One region of the Paenibacillus sp. GM2FR genome, then DNA from elsewhere that is predicted to be linked to it. Evidence: riboswitches for the same ligand, from Rfam matches in the RefSeq annotation. Region 1 holds a riboswitch; each other region holds the start of a gene.
The links. A riboswitch is a leader RNA that binds a small molecule or an ion and turns the genes downstream of it on or off. The one in region 1 is predicted to bind thiamine pyrophosphate.
Positions count from the first base shown of each region.

Region 2: it holds a riboswitch for thiamine pyrophosphate, as region 1 does, so the genes downstream of both, tenA (thiaminase II) here and PAEVO_RS20520 (ECF transporter S component) in region 1, are expected to answer to the same signal.
Region 3: it holds a riboswitch for thiamine pyrophosphate, as region 1 does, so the genes downstream of both, PAEVO_RS23715 (ABC transporter substrate-binding protein) here and PAEVO_RS20520 (ECF transporter S component) in region 1, are expected to answer to the same signal.
Region 4: it holds a riboswitch for thiamine pyrophosphate, as region 1 does, so the genes downstream of both, PAEVO_RS14825 (YkoF family thiamine/hydroxymethylpyrimidine-binding protein) here and PAEVO_RS20520 (ECF transporter S component) in region 1, are expected to answer to the same signal.

Region 1 is NZ_MKZM01000008.1:4,502,834-4,507,817, reverse strand. It holds gene PAEVO_RS20530 (SDR family oxidoreductase) at 194-1,048, shown strand; gene asd (archaetidylserine decarboxylase) at 1,116-1,919, opposite strand; TPP riboswitch at 2,083-2,195, shown strand; gene PAEVO_RS20520 (ECF transporter S component) at 2,287-2,916, shown strand; gene PAEVO_RS20515 (ABC transporter ATP-binding protein) at 2,909-4,585, shown strand; gene PAEVO_RS20510 (energy-coupling factor transporter transmembrane component T family protein) at 4,582-4,984, shown strand, end outside.
Region 2 is NZ_MKZM01000010.1:293,911-298,894, reverse strand. It holds gene thiE (thiamine phosphate synthase) at 1-656, opposite strand, end outside; gene thiD (bifunctional hydroxymethylpyrimidine kinase/phosphomethylpyrimidine kinase) at 653-1,669, opposite strand; gene thiM (hydroxyethylthiazole kinase) at 1,666-2,508, opposite strand; gene tenA (thiaminase II) at 2,564-3,250, opposite strand; TPP riboswitch at 3,392-3,495, opposite strand; gene PAEVO_RS26460 (VOC family protein) at 3,760-4,260, shown strand; gene PAEVO_RS34135 (hypothetical protein) at 4,576-4,794, shown strand.
Region 3 is NZ_MKZM01000009.1:601,942-606,925, reverse strand. It holds gene PAEVO_RS23730 (EAL domain-containing protein) at 1-407, opposite strand, end outside; gene PAEVO_RS23725 (GGDEF domain-containing protein) at 617-2,152, opposite strand; gene PAEVO_RS23720 (VOC family protein) at 2,412-2,795, shown strand; TPP riboswitch at 2,974-3,085, shown strand; gene PAEVO_RS23715 (ABC transporter substrate-binding protein) at 3,201-4,232, shown strand; gene PAEVO_RS23710 (MTH1187 family thiamine-binding protein) at 4,313-4,606, shown strand; gene PAEVO_RS23705 (ABC transporter permease) at 4,603-4,984, shown strand, end outside.
Region 4 is NZ_MKZM01000008.1:3,291,621-3,296,604, reverse strand. It holds gene PAEVO_RS14840 (class I SAM-dependent methyltransferase) at 1-635, opposite strand, end outside; gene PAEVO_RS14835 (nucleotidyltransferase domain-containing protein) at 779-1,477, shown strand; gene PAEVO_RS14830 (sporulation protein YjcZ) at 1,600-1,695, shown strand; gene PAEVO_RS14825 (YkoF family thiamine/hydroxymethylpyrimidine-binding protein) at 1,769-2,374, opposite strand; TPP riboswitch at 2,459-2,561, opposite strand; gene PAEVO_RS14820 (nitroreductase family protein) at 2,744-3,346, opposite strand; gene PAEVO_RS14815 (ABC transporter permease) at 3,870-4,823, shown strand; gene PAEVO_RS14810 (iron chelate uptake ABC transporter family permease subunit) at 4,813-4,984, shown strand, end outside.

The sequences.
Region 1 (4,984 bases):
TTGTGGGGCTATTTAGTGGATGCATATACGGATAGGGACTCTGATTACGTTGCGAAATTTTGTTATATTAGGAATATGTATAAGGCGCTGAACGCAGGGGTCTTAGGAACATGGACCAGGCAGGCATTTCGGATAACAGAAGGGTGACGGGAGTGAAGGAGAGAGTGGCATTGGCAGAGCAAGCGGTGATCCGGTGGTAGCGGCGGGAGCAGGAAAGGTTGCGCTGATCACGGGCGCGTCGAGCGGGTTCGGACTGCTCATCAGCCTGGAGCTGGCAAAAGCAGGTTATGACGTGGCTGCGGGTCTGCGCAGGCCTGAGGCGGCGGCAGAACTGTTGGCCCGAGCCGAACAAGCAGATGTTGCCGGGCGCATTCACGTATTTCAGCTGGATATATGCATCGAGGAACAAGTCAAGGCCGCTGCTTTGGAGATAGAGCAGAGGTATGGACGCTTGGACGTACTGGTGAACAATGCCGGCGAGGCGGTAGGCGGCATGGTGGAGGAAGTGCCGCTCAGCGGCTGGCGAAAGCAGATGGAGACGAATTTTTTCGGGACCGTATCGGTAACGCAGCATATGCTGCCGCTGCTCCGCCGTACCGGACATTCCAAAATCATTCTCATGAGCAGCATTAGCGGCGTGGTCGGCTTTCCGGGTTATGGACCTTATGCGTCCTCCAAATTTGCTTTGGAAGGGCTTGGCGAAAGCCTGTCCATGGAGTTGATGCCCTTTGGCATCGATGTCGTGCTGATCCAGCCCGGTGCCTATGGCACGCCGATTTGGAACAAAAGCTTTGGGGAGCTTGCGGTAAAGGAAGGATCACCCTACAGCGATCTGCTGAAGGGCGTGCTGGAGTATTCCGAGCGGACAGCCAGGGGAAGCGGGGATCCGCTGGAGGTAGCCAGGCTTGTGGCAAAAATTGCGTCCATGGCTAAGCCCAGGTTCCGCTATTTGCTGCCCCGAGGCACGCGGCTAACCGCATGGATCAAGGGCGTGCTGCCGGATCGGCTGTTTCAGCGGATCATGTATCGGATGCTGGGACGGCGTTAATCATTCATGCCGCGAATGATTCATGGCCTTAACTTGTAAAATGCGATGTTTGGTAAGGTGAATGGGATTACCCTTTTCTGGCTGGGGACGGATGAAGCAAACCGAGGAGTTCCCCCATCTTCACCTTGGAGCCGGGTTCCAGGTCACCGCGCGGAGTAAACGTGCCGTTCTCCGTCAAAAGCACGACGGTAGAGCCGAATTCAAAGTACGCGAGCTCATCGCCAATCCCGTATTTCTTCACGTTCTCGTCAGCATAACGGATGCTGCTTACGTTCATGGCTCCGACCTTCACGACGGCAACTTCGCCGAACTCATGCGCAATATAGGTAATGAGGCGTTCATTGCGGCTGAGCACGTTCCGAATATGGGTCATCGCAAAATCGTTCACAGGGTAAACGCGGCCCTTCAGATGCTCGCTCTCCGCCTGAACACCGGTTACCGGGGAATGAATGCGATGATAATCGGTCGGGCTTAAATACAATACGAAAGCATAACCGTTGATGTAGTTTTCCATTCTTGGCGATTTGGCGAGCAGCTCACTCAGGGTATAATCCTGTCCCTTGACGCTCAGAATGGTGCCGGCGTTGACGGCGCCCATTGCCGAAATCGTGGCATCGACCGGGCTTACCATAGCGTCGGCGGTATCATCTATGGCGCGCAGGCCTATTTTTAACCGGCGGGAAAAGAACTCGTTCAATGAGCGGTATTCATGGATTTCTTTCTCCGCTTCATGCGCCGGAATTTGATAAATTCGTATAAATGCAGGTATTAGATGACGGCTCAGCCGGCTGTGGGAACAATGCCCCATGATTCGGGACAGCCACTTGCGGGAGGATAGCTCAGTCATCAGACGCAGCAATTGTTTAGCCATGTCATTCTCCTTTGTGCATAGGTGTCAGCAATAAACGTTGGTGGAAAAGCCAACCACTCTGATATTGACATAGAATGAGATGGAAATCAATAAATAGCCATTTTTGAAAAAAGGCTCTTGCTTATTCCGGAGCGAATGTGTATTTTAAAGTTAACATGAAACCGAATAGGAATACGGGGGCTTGAGTGAATCAGGCTGAGATTGCAGCTGTTATCCGCTGTTGACCGTTAATCTGAACTGGGTAATGCCAGCGTAGAGAATATCCGACCCTGCCTACATAGGGCCTATTTTTCCGTCTGCGCGTTTTTCCAGACGGTTTTTTGTTGTGTTTACACAAAAATAGAGGTGGAGAGGGGAATGTGTTGTTATGGGAACGTCTGTGCAAGAGAAGTTGGGGGTTCAGCCCCGAAAAGGGCTGCGGTTAAGCGATATTTTGGTGACGGTGCTGGTATCGCTGGTGCTTGGCGTCATTTATCATTTCTGGGGTTCGGTTTACAATCTGTTAAAACCGCTGTTCTTTGAAGCGGATGAGTTGTTATACGGCATGTGGTTCGCTGCAGCCACGCTTGCTTACTTGCTGATCCGCAAGCCGGGAGTGGCCATCATCGCGGAAGTGGCGGCGGCCCACGTGGAAGTGCTGTTTGGCAGCGGCTGGGGATTGACCCTGCTGCTGTATGGCCTCATTCAAGGACTGGGGGCAGAATTGGTATTCGCGGCATTCCGTTATCGGAGCACCTCCGCGTGGACGCTGGCGATTGCCGGAGCCGGCGCGGCCATCGGCTCGATGATCATGGACTTCTATTACAGTTATACCGATGACCTGCAGACGTGGATGTTCCTTGCCAAATACGGCATGCGGGTACTCAGCGGCGCCGTCATTGCAGGCCTCCTGATGCTCCTGCTGGCCAAAGCGCTTGACCGTACGGGCGTGACATCCCTGCTGCGTCCTGCGTCGAAGAAGGATTACGAAGCACTGGATGATCCGCGCCATGTCTAATGCCACGGTTAGCCAGGTTCCGGCTCAGTCCGCTGAGATGCTTCCGGAACCGGCCGTGTATGTGGAGGGATTGCGTCTGAAGTATCCGGGCGAGGAGCGGCTGATGTTCAAAGACCTCTCCTTCTCGGCTGTCCGGGGGGAGAAGGTGCTGCTGCTCGGTCCGAGCGGCTGTGGCAAATCCACGCTGCTGCAGGTGCTTAGCGGGATGATTCCCCGCGCAACGGAGGTGCCGATGAAATGCGAGGCCCAGCTGGTTCCGCGTTCTTGGGGTTATGTGTTTCAGGATCCGGATACCCAGTTCTGTATGCCGTACGTGGATGAAGAGCTGGCTTTCGTGCTGGAGAATCTAAGTGTCCCACGCGACGAGATGAAGGAGCGGATGCAAGCGGCCCTGGGCGAGGTGGGGCTTGATCTTGAGGAGCTCCATATGCCGATCGGGCATTTGTCCCAAGGCATGAAGCAACGACTGGCGCTGGCATCGGCTCTGCTGCTGGAGCCGGAGGTCCTGTTCCTTGACGAGCCGTCTGCGCTGCTCGACCCGGAAGGCAGGGAGCAAATCTGGTCCGCGGTGAAGGCCGTTTCGGAAGGGCGTACGCTGATCATCGTGGAGCACCGGATTGAAGAAATGGCCCAATACGTGGATCGTGTCGTGCTGTTCAGCCCGGATGGGGTGATTCTGGGCGAAGGTCCCCCAGCAGCGATATTCGCTGAATATGAGCGGGAACTCCAAGCCTATGGAATCTGGTATCCCGGCGTATGGGAAGATTACGCGGAGTCCCGGGCAGGCAGAGAGTTATTCGCCCCGGTCGACGCGCTGGGCAATGAGGCAGGTGATCTCCTGTATGAGGCTGCTCTGCCATACGCTCAGCATGGGGAAACTGTCATTCAACTGGCGGATTTCAGGGGGATGAGATGGGATAAACCTGTCATCACCCTCCCTTCAGCCGAGGTGGTTCCGGGACAATTCATTGCGGTGGTTGGGCCGAACGGAGCAGGAAAGAGCTCGCTGCTGCTCAGTTTAATGGGGCTGCTTCGCGCCGAAGGAACCTATGTGCTCTGCGGGGAAGAGGTCATTCAGGGCAGGCGCAGGAAGGTGCGGAAGAAGAGAGAGCAGCAGCTGCGCCAAATCGGATTCGTGTTTCAGAATCCAGAGCTTCAATTCCTGACGGAACGCATCGGCGATGAGGTGGTTTACTCCCTGCTGGTGGATCATGTGCCGCCGGAGGAAGCGAAGGCGCAGGCCGACCGCTGTCTGGAACGCTTTGGACTGAAGGGCATGGAAGCTAGGCATCCGTACCAGCTGTCGACAGGTCAAAAGCGTCGCTTAAGCGTGGCTACGGCCATGGCAAGACAGCCGTCTGTGCTGCTCCTGGATGAGCCGACCTTCGGACAGGATGCGCGGAATACGTTTGCGATTCTGGAGATGTGTGAGCAACTGCGCCGCGCGGGAACCGCCATTCTCATGGTGACGCATGAAATGGAGATCGCGCAGCGGGTCGCCACGCATATATGGGAAATCCGGGAGGGGCAGTTGACGTCAAGCATGCCTTCCCCCCGATGGTGTACCGGGACGGAATCCGGACGGGAGACCGGCGGAGCGAATGGCGCTGATGAGACTCGCGAAAACCTAACCGGGGCCGATCATCGCCTTACGGGGGTGAACGCATGAATATATGGAATCCCGTGCGGATCACTTGGCTGCACCGCGCGAATCCGGTGGTGAAGCTGGGACTGATCTGTGCGCTGTTTTTTATGACGGTGTTAACCCATGATCTTGATTTTGTCATGTATCAGGCGTTGATCTTTATGATCTGCCTCGTGGTGCTCAGCGGGGTGAAGCCGTGGAAGATGCTGCTGTTTTTCATACCGTTTCTGCTTGCCTTTATTTCGTCTTCCTCTTCCATGATGCTGTTCGGCAAAGGGGAGACGATCTGGTGGGAGTGGGGATTGTTCCGGGTATCGGAAGAAAGCTTTTATCGGGGGCTGCATCTGGGGTTTAAGGGAATTGCCTTTGCCTCGGAGGGGCTGCTGCTTGTTACGACAACGTCCTCGGTGGATTTATTCTACA
Region 2 (4,984 bases), on a different contig from region 1:
GCACGGCGTATCTTTCCTATAAAAGCCTCCACAGCCTCCCGCGCCGACTCCGCTCCCGTCACGGCGGAGATCACCGCGACGCCATCTGCACCCGCTTCCATGACTTCCTCCACGCGCTCCACGGTAATCCCGCCAATCCCTACGATCGGCAGATGGATTCCAGCTTCGCGCAGTTCACGAAGAATCGCTGGGCCTTGTGCAGCCTTGGCATCATCCTTCGAGACGGTTGGATAAATCGGTCCGATGCCAAGATAATCGGCACCATGGAGAAGGGCGCGCCTCGCTTCCTCCACGGTATGGGCGGAGACACCCAGAATCCGGTTGCCGATCCGCTCCCGTACGGAAGCCGCGCATTCGTCGTCCTGGCCGATGTGCACACCGTCGGCGTTCAGCTTCAGCGCCAGCTCCACATCGTCATTGACGATGAAGGGTACGCTCGCTTGGCGGCACTGATTCTGGATCCGGCGAGCCAGCTGGACCATCGGCTCCCCAACAAGCGCGCCATGTCCCTTCTCGCGGAACTGGACCATGGTCGCGCCGCCAGCCAGTGCCTTCTGCACAATTCGGCTTGGCTCTTCGATACAGTTCACGCTGCCGAGTACGAGGTACATCCGTAGATGCTGCCTCATCATTTCGGGTGTCACTCTCCCCGTCATCGCAGCACCTCCTGACGGCGGCGACGATACGCCCAATGATTCGTGGGGCCGTGTCCTTGCCCCAGGTTTAAGCCGTCTTCAATGGCCGCTTGGATGAAAGAGCGTCCGCTCTGAATGGCATCGAATGCGCTCAAGCCTTTGGCCAAGCCTGCGGTGATGGCGGCAGAGAAAGTGCACCCGGTACCATGCGTATGAACGGTATGAATTCGTTTGCCGTATAATTCCGTGAAGGCCATACCATCGTATACAAGGTCCATGACGGGAGGACTGCCGGGATTTCCGAATCTGTCGCCATTCTTGATAATTGGGGAGCGTCCCTCACTTAACTCCCCGTTATGGCTGGCAGTTCTCGTTTGGCCAGACGTTAATTCGGACCTAGGCAACTCTTCCTGCTGCGTATCCGCCATTATATCTGGTTCCCTGTCTCTTTGGTGATCCGCATCTTCATGACCGACAAGCATCCCCTCATCATGGCCGCCCTTGATCACAACGATCTTGGGCCCCAGAGCATGAATACGCCTCGCTGCTTCCTTCCGATCTTCCATTGTGCGGATACGCATCCCCGCCAATACTTCGGCCTCCGGTATGTTGGGGGTGACAATCAAGGCCAGCGGCAGCAAATCTTCTCTTAAAGCCTGCACCGCTTCGCTTTGCAGCAGCTCCGCTCCGCCTTTGGCAATCATTACAGGATCGACAACGACCTTCTCCCAGCCAAAAGCCCGAATCCGGTCAGCAACCAGGCGAATGATCTCGGCGTTGAACAGCATGCCCGTCTTCAATGCATCTACTCCAAGGTCCGGGCCTACCGCTTCCATCTGCTCGGCGGCTGCTTCGGGGGGCAGTGGATATACGCCGTGAACCCCCAAGGTATTCTGCACCGTGATCGCCGTAATCGCCGACATGCCGTATACGCCGAGCTCTTGGAAGGTTTTCAGATCGGCCTGAATGCCGGCGCCTCCGCCGCTATCGGACCCGGCAATCGTCAGTGCCCGGGGCACGCGAGTCTTGCTCATCGTGTGCCACCTGCAGCGGTCGCTTCTGCTTCCCGGACAGCCGCATATCCTTCCAGCGAGTCTGGATGGAGCTTTGCCAGCTCATCCAGGAAAGCGATCTGGAAGCTCCCCGGTCCCTGGTCTGCCGTGCGCTCTGCGGCTTTTGCCGCCGCGGCCCCGTAGAAGGCCAGTCCCGCCGTACCCGCAAGCAGCAGGTTTGCCTCCACTGCGGCAAAGGCACCCAGCACCGAGGTCAGCAGGCACCCTGCGCCGGTGACCTTCGTGAGCAGCGGGTCACCGCCAGTAATGATACGCACTTCACTTCCATCGGTAATTACGTCCTCTTCACCGGTAATGGCCACGATCGTGCCTAATTCGCGTGCAGCCCGCACAGCCAGCTCGGCATGATTGCTGCCTGCGCTGATGCCAGCGTCTACGCCTTTGATCTCGCGGGCTTCCCCAACAAGGTGAGCGACTTCAGCCGCGTTTCCACGCACAAGCGAAACCTTCACCTCGCTCAGAATCCGCAAGGCCGACTCCGTCCGAAAACGGGTCGCGCCCGCACCGACCGGATCCAGCAGGACCGGGACGCCATGGGCATTGGCCGATTGCCCCGCTATTATCATCGCATCTACCAGCTCGCGGTTCAGCGTGCCGATGTTCAATACGAGTGCGCCCGCGATGGCGGCCATATCCGCCACTTCCTCGGGCGCGTAAGCCATGACCGGCGACGCGCCCAGCGCGTACAAGCCGTTAGCCGTAAAATTCGTAACCACCACGTTTGTCATATTGTGAACGAGGGGGCTCGTCTGCTGTACCTTCGTTAAAAGCGCCGAAACCTCTTTTTCCCATGCATGCATATGAATCAGCCTCTCTTATCTATAATGGAATTTATGTGCTTGATACAGTTTCTCCTTACAGCACCGCAGCCTGCAGCTGCACCGGCCATTCCTCCTGCTTATATGCCATATCCCAGAACATATACTCCAGTTGGTAGCTCAGCATGAAATGCTCCGTCATCCGTTCCCGCTCGGCTGCCGTCGCACGCTCTGCCCATTCATCGACACGGTTGCAGAACTTGGCTGTCGCGTCTTCCCCCCGGTTGCCGTAGAAATAAATCCAGTCATAGAACGGATGGGACGCATCCGGCTTCACTTCATCCAGCAGCCTGCGGCCAATCTCCAGGTACGTCCACGGGCAAGGAAGCAGTACCGCCATAATCTCGCCCAGACTGCCCTCATGCGCCACCGTCAGCATATGACGGATATAATGATGCGCGGACGGAGCAAGCGGATACCCCTGAAGCTCTTCATAGGTCACCCCGGCGGCTGTGCAAAAATTCTGATGCGGGTGCACCTCGCTGTGCAGGATGAACGAAATCTGTTCGTTAAAGGTCACGATCTCTTCCCTGCTGGTCGATTTGGATATGGCGATACCGTAAATCCGCATGTAGGCATTCAAATACTCAAAATCCTGTTTTACATAGTGAATCAACTGCTCCCGCTCCAGATTCCCCTGGGCAATGCCTTTTACGAAGGGATGATCGAAGATTGCTTGAAAAATACCTTCCGCCTGCTGACGGAGCTCTTGCGTGAAACTCATTTTTGTCCCCACCTCCAACATATTGAAGAGCAGGAAGTCCGTAAGTCACGAGTTTCCAGGCAACGCTAAAAAGCCGCCCCCGAAAACTGGAGCGGCTTCGTCAACAAGCCCGAGTGCGCCAAAAAACGCACCGAGACCTCATATACGAAGGCTCCACTTTCCTACGCTAGTACGAACTAGATCAGGTTCAAAGGGTCCAAGATACGCTCTTGTCTCAGCCGCTAACGGCTCCCCTAGTGGACTTCCTATTCTTTTGTCTAATACTGTACATAGGTTTGTGGGTCGTGTCAAACGTGAACCGTTCGCGGACAGAACTCCACGCTTGAAACCTTTACATGACCGGGTGATCATAATGTTCTACGGTGGCGGTGGTTATTTTGCTAAATTAAAAAGCCGTATGCCCAAAACTTGTTTTGGGAACACTGACGCTCGGTTGTCATATATGCCCCCGCATAATGAGTACATCAGAGCAGCTCAAATAAATGAAATTTAAGGGAGCGAGCGTATTTATGACGAACCCATCGAAAGCGGTTAAACCCATTCCGGATGGCTATACCTCCGTGACACCGTGGATCATCTCAAGAAACTCCGCAGCGCTGATCGAATTCCTGCAGCAGGCTTTTCAAGCCGAAGAGTTAGCCCGCGTCTATGTTGGCGATGGTATCATCGGCCATGCCGAGGTGCGAATCGGGGACGCCGTCGTGATGATGTTTGACGCGAAGCCGGAATGGCCGGATAGCCCGGCATACCTCCGTTTATATGTTGAGGATTGCGATGCCGTCTACCAGCAAGCGCTGGCCGCAGGAGCCGTCTCGGTCACGGAGCCAACAAGCTTGTTCTTCGGTGACCGGGTGGGACGGGTACGGGACCCGTTCGGCAACTTATGGTGGATTCAGACGCGAATGGAGGACCTCACTTCTGAGGAAATGGAACGACGAGCCCAAGACCCGGAATACATCCGGGCGATGGCCTATGTTGCCGGAGCGGACATTGTGGTGAAGATTTCGTAAAAAGGTGGAAGCGAAGCAAAGGCGTCATTACAGGGAGGGCACGGATGGATTCGTGGATGGATTCGGGTCCCGGGGATGCTTGGATGGCTGCCAACCAAAACGATGTAGAACCGCATGATTTTAAGTAGCTATGGTTTAGTGGTAGAAAACGGGGGAACTCAGAGTAGATAGCTGAGGCCACTGCTCGTCGTGGTGCTAGTGCTGGCCTTGGTGCTACTGCTGGCCTTGGTGCTACTGCTGGTCTTGGTGCTACTGCTGATCTTGGTGCTACTGCTGATCTTGGTGCTAGTGCTGATCTTGGTGCTACTGCTGATCTTGGTGCTACTACTCATCTTGGTGCTAGTCCTGATCTTGGTGCTAGTGCTGATCTTGGTGCTAGTGCTGATCTTGGTGCTACTACTGATCTTGGTGCTAGTGCTGATCTTGGTGCTACTACTGATCTTGGTGCTAGTGCTGATCTTGGTGCTAGTGCTCGAGGACAAGCGGACTGAGGATACGTTATTTAGCCAAATCGGGGTTATTTTCGAGAGCTAGCGGACACCAGATACGTTATTCATAGAATATGATGGCAAATAGGCACCTTATTGCGGTAATAAGGGATCCTGAGTCCGTTATATTTAACAATTGGGTGCGAATCAGGAAAATAAGGGAACTGGAGTCCGTTAACAGGTGGTCTTTTTGCTACTGCTCATCTTGGTGCTGCTGCTCGTTTGCTACTACTATC
Region 3 (4,984 bases), on a different contig from region 1:
GGACGAAGGAGAAATTCGTAGGCAACGATCTGCTCGGATGAATCCACGATGGGCTGCATGTAGCTCGTAAACTGCTTATGTAAAATGATACTTACCATATCGTAATGCTCCATCTGCAGTTCGAACTTTTGCATAGGGGTCCACGAATGCCGGATTTGCGGAGTTTCTCCACCGGTAACACAGAAGGACAGCTCTTGACGAATCTTCAGCGGAAGGGGCTGCAGACACTTCATCATGGAGATCAGGTCCGCACGTACCTTGTAGTTCACAGCACAACCCTCATTGTTTTCATGTACCGTGTAGCCGTTCACTGCCAGCAACTGAATAAGCTCGCCACTTGCAGGCTTCATATGAATGGTCCCCTGGTCCTCAATCGGTTCAAAGGTGCTGCAATTGTCGCAAATCATGTTCGTCCTCCTTGGCAAGCTAGCTCTCACTATGCTTCTTATCGGCATTTTGAATATGATTTCTTTGCATTTTATGGATTTTATATCGAAGTTATGACCTATTTTAGGAGAAATGCGCAAGATTCGTGCAATGATTGCGCCAAATTCTACAAAAATCGACTTATATTGCTTTTAACAACCTATTGTCGATACTATCGTCATACATTCTTCTACTCAACCTTTTGATCTAAAAGCTGCAGCAGCATCGTCCGCTCCACATCAAAATGCCAAGGGGCGTTCCGTTCCTTTGCCGCATACATCGCTGCATCCGCGCGGCCAATCAGCTCCTGGTCATTTCTGGCATGATCCGGGTAAACCGCAATGCCGATACTCGGCGTGGTTCGAACCTCATGTCCTTCCAGGTCGTACGGCTCGCTAAGCATCGTCCAAATCTCCTCCGCCATCCAGATCAGCTCCTGATCTTCGCCGGCTGGATGGATCATGACGGTGAATTCGTCTCCTCCTAATCGGGAAACCAAGATTCCCTTGGATTCGAGAGTTTGAAGCCGGTCTGCAACCTTTCGTATCAACAAATCGCCGGCACGGTGGCCGTATCGGTCATTGACTCGTTTGAAACGGTTCATATCCATATACAGCAAGCCTACGCGGGAACCTTTGCGGTCCGCCTCCTTCAGCGAACTCGACAGCCTTGCATTAAAATAACGGCGATTATACAGCCCCGTAAGATCATCGCGATGTGCCAGGGATTCACTCTGCATCAGACTTTCATGCAGTCGGGCAAACAAACGGTCGTTCTCGAACTGAATCAAAATCTGCCTGAACAAAATCAGGATAACGCACAGGGATAGGCCGGTAAACAGTCCATTCCACCCTCCAAAACGCTGCGCCATAAGGGCAAACATCCCGCCAAGCACGCTGTAGGGAAGCAGGTACCTTACGATCAGGTTTCCGATCGAACGCGGCTCCCGCTCGCCAACAGAGGGCTTACGGGAATCAGGGGCAGACTGCCCACCTGCGAAACTAATAAAAAATACCGATAATGAATAGAGTGGATACAGGTAGGGACGTGCCTCGATACCCATAAGATCAACAAGATAGATGTATAGAACATCTCCTGCAATATAAGTACTCCCGCCAAGACATAACAGAATGGCCGACCATTTCCTTAACTGTCCGGTATTAAAATACAACACCAGCGTAAAAAAAATAAGTACCATTGCGCACAGCGGATACAGCATGTCCACCCAAATGTTTCCCCATACTGCCTCATGGGCCAGACCCTCAAGCTCAGGTTTGATGAAATACTCCCATCCTACCGTCATGACCGTTATGCCAACAATCACGATGTCCAGCATAAACCGGAGCCCCCGAAACGAACCCTGTACATGCCGGAATAAATAAATGAGAGAACTTGCGAACAGGATGAGTTCGAGCCCCCAGAAGAAATGGGTTAGAGCTGGAGAGAAAGCGCTCTCTTTTCCAAACCAAACATGACATGCGTAAATGATTCGGGCCGCTGCATCCCCCATCAATCCGAGACTCACAATAAACCAAAACCTGCGAAGATGCACCTCATAGCGCCGACTAATCCGCATTAAATAAACGGAGGCGGCTGCAGGAGGAATAATGACTAGAACACGCTGAAGCGATAAAGCGTCAGGCATCCACAGAGCGATCATTATCTGAATGAATGCATATATCATGGCGAGTCGAATCCACAGATGATCTGCTGGAGTTGGACTCATAAGCATTCCTCCTCGGCCAAAAGGTAAGCTTTTTTCAACACTTGTTTGTTAGGTCTTTAGAATTAATACTTCTAGTTCTCATGATACTTTTTACCCACCCAAAAGTAAAGATGAGGAAATGAAAGAAAAACCACGGATTCTACTCTATGAAACCCGTAACACTCCGAAAAGTTACCGCCTTCAAGACCCACTTGACGTATAGGAATTATGTGATAATATTTCATTCATATCTCATATGAATCGGAAAGGGTGTTTAGCCTTGTCACAGAAACGATTGGATCATGTCGGCATTGTCGTCCGGGACCTTGAAACCACGATCGCCTTTTACACCGCCGTCGTCGGACTTGAACTGAAGGATCGCCTTACCCATACCAATGGCGTCATCCAGCTGGCATTCCTCGGATTTAACGGCAGCGACGAAACGGAGGTCGAGCTTATTCAGGGTTACAGCGACACGCTGCCCGCAGAAGGGACCGTTCATCATTTTGCCGTCAGCACGGATAACATCGAAGAGGAATATGCTCGCGTTCAGGGACTGGACGTACCTCACTTGGATGAGGAAATCGTGACGCTCCCGAATGGGTATCGCTATTTCTTCGTTCACGGTCCCGAAGGGGAGTGGATTGAGTTTTTCCAGCGCTAACCTCTTACGTACGGTAGAAGCCTTATTCAAATCCTTTATCTTGTGAAAGGTTCATAGCTCCATTCATTCTTCCAATTGCATACGTGTTCTAAACCAAGACCTGCCTCGTTCGTGCCCCTTCGAACTAGACAGGTCTGGTGTGTTAGGACTATAATAGCGGATGTAATGATCGAAACTTCATAAATACCGGGGGAGCTGGAATTTGGCCGGCTGAGAGTGTATCCGATATGATACTGACCCTTACACCTGATCTGGGTAATGCCAGCGTAGGAAGCCCATGTTTGCGGCAGCTGTTCATTTGCCGTGGTATACACTTACGCCGTCATGCGTCCTGATATCATCAGGGCGCTTTTTTTGTGGAGTTAACGAGGTTATAGAAAGAGAATTCAAAGGAGAGAAGAAACGATGAAGAAGGGAACATGGATTCCGCTGCTTCTTGCTTGCGTCCTGCTGATGGTTGCGTCTGGATGCGGCACAAGCGGACAGAACAAGAAGACAGGTGCCGAAGGCGAAGACAGTCAGACTCCCGGGAAACTCCGTGACGTACAGCTGATGCTCGATTGGTCCGCCAATACGAATCACACCGGCCTGTATGCAGCGAAGGAGCTTGGGTATTATGAGGAAGAAGGGCTTAATGTCCAGATCGTCCAGCCGGGAGCAGGCGGAACCGATACGCTGGTCGCATCCGGAAACGTCCCGTTTGGCATCAGCTATCAGGAAGGCGTAACGCTGGCCAGAACGCAAGGATTGCCGCTCGTTTCCATTGCAGCGATCATTCAGCATAATACATCCGGCTTTGCCGCCCCCAAGGATAAGGGCATCGTGAAGGCAGGCGATTTTGAAGGAAAATCCTATGGAGGCTGGGGCTCGCCTGTGGAGGAAGCCGTCATGAAATCCATCATGGAGATTGATGGCGCCGATGTCAGCAAGGTGAATATGGTCAATATGGGCGATGCCGATTATTTTACGGCCGTGAAACGCGACATTGATTTTGCCTGGATCTTCTATGCTTGGACGGGGATTGAAGCCGAGCTTCGCAATGAGCCGCTTGACATGATTTATGTGAAGGACTACTCGGAGCAGCTTGATTATTACACACCGGTGATCGTAACGAACGAGAAGCAGATCCAGGAGGACCCCGAGCTTGTCAAAGCGTTCATGCGGGCGACTTCAAAAGGATATGACTTTGCGATTCAACATCCTGAAGATGCGGCAGCCCTGCTTACGAAGGCTGTTCCTGACTTGGATGCCGAACTGGTTCTCGCCAGCCAGAAATGGCTGAGCCCCCGTTATCAGGATGATGCACCCCGCTGGGGCGAGCAGAAAGCCGAAGTATGGTCGGGGTATGCCGACTGGATGTTTGAGCGCAAGCTGCTGGAGAAGGAACTTGACGCGGACCGCGCATTTACCAATGAATTTTTACCGGAGCAGCCATAAGGTTATTTCTATTTAAGAGGAGAGACAGCAGGCCGCCTCTCTTCCATTACAATATAGCTTGCACGAAAGGATGAGTTTATATGGCGAATACACTCTTAAGCATTCAAGTAATACCGAGAACGCCAAACGGGGCCGACAGCATCCCTTATGTGGATGAAGCGATCAAGGTCATTCAGGAATCGGGCGTAAAATATGAGGTCCATGCACTCGAAACGACCATGGAAGGAGAGCTCTCCGAGCTGCTCAAGATCGTTGAGCGCATGCACGAGGCGCTGGTGAATGCGGGAAGTCCCAGCATCATATCCCAAGTCAAAATCGCGCATCATCCGACCGGCATCAGCATGGATAAGCTGACTGAGAAATACCGTCCATGAAAAGCTGGTGGAGTTCTGTTTGGCCGCCCGTTGTGGCGGTCCTCTTCTTTTTGATGGTTTGGCAGGCCGCAGTATCCGTATTCGACATTGAACCCTTTATTTTGCCTGCGCCGACGGCCATCGGGCATGAGGCCGTTACCGGAGCTTCCGGTCTCTTCCAGCATACAGCGGCCACCCTGCAATTAACCCTGATCGGATTTATGATCGGCACGGCGATCGGTCTTGTCATCTCGCTGGCTCTGCACATGGTGCCTTTTCTCAAAACCGCCCTTTATCCGCTTCTTATTCTTAGCCAGAATGTGCCGACCATCGCCCTTGCCCCGCTTCTCATGATTTGGTTCGGCTTCGGCATGCTGCCCAAGGTTATCGTGATTACGC
Region 4 (4,984 bases), 1.2 Mb from region 1:
GAAACATCGAACAGAAGTCCTTTATCGCGCTGTTCAAATGTATCCAAATGACGTGTTTGCTCTTCCTTTAACTGCTCATTGAAGTGATTGTACTCCAGAATCTCTTCTTGTTTAAACCCGCAAGCCAAGAGCGACTCCGCCCATTCTTCCCTCATCATGAGATTAGGGATCCCGAAGAATTCGAGCAGTTCCTGAAGCTTTGCCTCCGGCATGGGCTTATCTAGCAGCAATTCTCTGTCCAGCAGGACACCTCCATGATCCAGAACGCGGTAATATTCGGGCAGCGATTTCGAAGTATCTGTAAATACAGTAACGGACTCCGCCATGATCAGATCAAATTGGTTGTCCTCGAAAGGCAATGCGCATACATCCGCCTGATGGAACTGGACATCGATTTCCATAGCCTTGGCTCTTGCGCGGGCCTTTTTGATCATATTCTCGTTTAGGTCAATGGCGGTCACTTGATACCCCATCTCCGAAAGATGGCATGCGGTTCTGCCAGTTCCGCACCCCACCTCCAGAATGCGGCTGCCCGGTTGAATGGGATAATTCTTCAGCATTCTGAGCGTTGCCTCGAATCCTCCCGGGTGGGCACTGCCCATGCCTAATTTGGAGAGCATATGAATATAGTTCATCTCATCTATCCCTTCTTCCTTATGATCAACATGAGGGTAATCGTTTATTTACCATATGATTCAGGTACGTTTAGGGTTTTCGCTGAATTAGATATTTTGAGCCCTTTTTTCGGGAGGATTAGAGTCATATTGGAGGAAACGTCATGAGGATGGAACCGGTAGAGGCAGCGAAACGTGTCATTCAACACGATTATCCCGACTGTTTGCTTGCTGTGCTCGGCGGCAGTGCGAGCAGAGGCGAATATAATGAACAATCCGATTTGGACATCATGGTCATAGAACGGGACGGATATGATTTCAGCAGGAAGACGATAGAGGCACATGGGTGGATCGCGGAAATATTTATATTGTCTTTATCCTCGTATCGCGAATATTTCGACGAGGGCGTCATGGCGGCGAATCCGTCAATGCAGCGGATGATTGCGGATGGGACGGTGCTGCGCGCGCTGCCCGAGGGAGAAGAGGTACGGGCGGAGGCCCGAAGCGATTTGAATTACGGCCCCATGCCCTTGACGCTAACCGACATGAACCAATACCGTTATATGCTAACCGAGTACATGCTGGACTTGGAGGGTCCACGAAGGGATGGCGAAAAATGGTTTACGGTGCACAAAATCGCGGCGATTCTCTGTGAATTTGTACTTAGGGTGAACCGGGAGTGGACGGGTGAAGGGAAAACACTGTTCCGGCTGTTCAGCCGCTATGACACAATCTTGGGAGACCGATTGGAAGCAGCGCTCGCGGCGATGTATCGCCAGGATGATCCCTCAGCTCTGATGGCATTCACCGAGGAAATGCTCCGTCCGTACGGAGGGAAGCTTCTCATTGGTTTTGAGGAATAATATTTCCTAACCAATATATAAAGAGAGGTACATTAGCCGTGACACTAGCACAAAGCGGGCAATACTATAATAGTGTGATTAGATTACATCACGTCATTCTTTAAATCCAGGAGGGGATCTTCATGAGCGGAGAATACGGCGGCGCATGGGGCAATTCAGTAGGAACTATTTTGGTTCTCTTTATCCTGCTCGTAATTATCTTGAGTGCTTGGGTTTAAACTGTCAAGATTCTTGGCAGCTAGTGACAGGAAAGCCCGGCTTTTGCCGGGCTTTTGTCTGCCTCAATAGAACTCAATTCGATGCGGCTTTGATTGATGGGCTGTGTGCGGACACAACTGCAGTCATGACCAGATGGCTGCTGTCGGATTGAATCGCATGTAAAAACGCGTCTTCAAGCGATCCAAATACCCGGGACAGGGACCCGTCCAATCGGCTGGCGTAATGAACGCTTCCGGCGAATGTCCCGGCTTCCTTCGCACGATTTACTTCACTGTAGATGACTTCCATATAGTTATCGGTACCCATGGGGTAAAGAGCGAATTGGCAGGCAGTCTCGATTTCGGCATGTTCTCCGATGTCACGGTTTAAGAGGGTCGAATCCTCAGTCATATATACATCGGCGTCCGTATCACCGGGGCAGCCGATGGAATAAGTACCATTAAAAACGGTGTGCACGCCGCTCGCCGCGGCATGGGCGAATATCGCACTTGTAACATCAAAGACATGCTCTGCTCGTCCACGAATACAGGTGCTCACATCATCTGTCTGAATCCACACTTTCTCCGTATCCACAGATTGTAGTGCGTCCATGATGACCTCTACAAACCGGTCCGTCATGGGAAATACCGAGAACCGGCATCCGACGATCCGGCTGGTTCCGCATACAAGCTCATTCATTGTCATTTCCTCCCCATAATATAAGTCCACGCAAAAAAACCGCACCCCATGAAGAAGGTGCAGTTATGCCTACGAAAAGAAATAAACATAAATGCTACACTTCCCCACGCTAGTATGACCTAGATCGGGTGATAAGGGTTAACGGCAGCCCGCCGTCTCTCAGCACATGGCACCCCTAGTACAGCCAACATCCTATGTAGTTGGTTATTGCAAGTTTGCCCCGGAGCCTCCGTTATCGTAGGAATTCGAGGGTTCTTACCTGTGTAATTGTATCGTTTTGCGATCGGTTTTTCAATCTTTGCCCATTATAAAAAAGACCGCCTATCCCAGTTGCAGGAACTTAGGAAGGCGGTTTTTTCATCTATTGGTTTAGTTGTATACTTTCACGCGATCTTCCAGCGGTGCAAATTCTTTTTCGCCTGGTTCAGCAACCGGCTTACCGAAAGGCATTTGAGCAATCAGCTTCCAGCTTTCTGGGATGTTCCATTCGGATTTTACTTTTTCGTCGATCAGCGGGTTGTAGTGCTGCAGGGATGCACCCAGACCTTCTGCTTCAAGGGATGTCCATACTACAAATTGCAGCATGCCGTTGGATTGGTTGGACCAAACCGGGAAGTTGTCGGCATAAGCGGCAAAGTTTTGTTGCAGCCCGGCAATGACGTTGTTGTCCTCGAAGAACAATACCGTACCGTAACCAGCGCGGAATGCAGCCATTTTGTCGGCCGTGGATTTGAAGGCTTCTTCATCGCCAACGACTTCCTTCAGGATGCCTTCCGTCATGTTCCACAGTTTATCATGCTGTTCGCCAAGCAATACAACGACGCGTGCACTTTGGGAGTTGAAAGAAGAAGGGGTATACTTAACCGCTTCGTTTACGATTTCTTGGATACGCTCGTCCGAGATAACGGATTCTTTGCTAATCCCGTAATAAGAACGGCGATTTTTGAGTGCAGTTGAAAAATCTTTAGACATTGAAAAAAAACCTCCTGGTGTAATCGAATTTGCATTCGCCTGATAAGAAGATGTCCTTTACTTCAAGCAAATATGCATTTTGCTTTTTATTGCAATCAATTTAATTATCATTCCATATTAACTTACGTTTAGTTAGAAATAATAATTATGTTAGGATATTAATATAACTTAGAGCAATTGTCAACGGCTTTTGATTAAATATAATTTTTCTTATGTATTTAATATGAATTGAATTCGTCTAGTTTTTAGAGAAGTCTCATTAAAGGGAAGCTTAACGAAAGTGTGACTCTGCCTGTGGATATTAGTTATGTCTCCTCGAAACTTCATATTATGAACAATTCATGAACAAAATATACATGTATGAAGCTATTAATTGATTTTCATTCTCAATTATACTTGTCGAGCCAGAATGAGGATGATATAATGCATATCAGAACGCAATTGATAATCAATCTCAATGAGAATGGTGATGAAAATTGCAAGATCCCGGGTGTTTAGAGACATACGCATAGAAGGAAGAGCCATGAAGATTAGATACTTATTTGCAGCCGTTGTGGTACTCTCCGTAATTTCATTATTTATTGGAGTTAAAGATATCTCGCCACTGCAACTGTTTTCGATGACAGAACAACAACAGCATATTATGCTTGTAAGCCGGATTCCTAGGCTTGTCAGTCTCATATTGGCGGGTGTCAGCATGAGCATCTGCGGATTGATCATGCAGCAGCTCAGCCGCAATAAGTTCGTATCGCCGACCACGGCAGGTACGATGGACTCAGCCAGACTGGGGATTTTGGTAGCGATGCTCGTCTTCACGACAAGCGGACCGCTTATCAAAATGCTTGTGGCCTTTGTATTCGCTCTGGCAGGAACCTTTATCTTCATGAAGATCCTGGATCGGATCAAGTTCAAGGATGCGATCTTCATCCCGCTCGTTGGACTGATGTTTGGTAATATCGTCAGTTCGATAGCCACTTTCTTTGCCTACAAATATGATCTTATTCAGAATATGTCCGCATGGCTTCAGGGTGATTTTTCCATGATCATGAAGGGCCAGTATGAAATGCTCTATATTAGTATCCCGCTTGTGATTCTGGCGTATCTGTTTGCCAACAAGTTTACGGTGGCCGGAATGGGAGAGGAGTTTGCAACCAACCTGGGTCTTCACTACCGGAGAGTTGTGAATCTGGGACTGGTCATCGTGGCGCTGGTTACGGCATCCGTCGTGCTGACCGTCGGCGTGATTCCGTTTCTTGGTCTGATCATACCTAATATTGTCAGTTTATACTTAGGAGACCATTTGAAAAAAAGCCTTTCGCATACCGCGCTGTTGGGGGCCGGGTTCGTACTGTTCTGTGACATCCTGGGCCGGATTATTATTTATCCCTATGAAATTCCGATTAGTCTAACCGTGGGCGTACTCGGAAGCGGTATATTCATTTTCTTACTGATGAGGAGAAAGGCATATGACTTATAAAGCCAAACTCGGCCTGTTGGCCGCAGCGGCAATCATCCTGGTGGCAGTCTTTCTGTTCATTGATCTTGGCGGCAATTGGGATTACGCGCTTCCAAGAAGAATCAAGAAGGTGCTGGCCATTATTCTGACCGGCGGAGCGATTGCTCTGTCTACCACGGTGT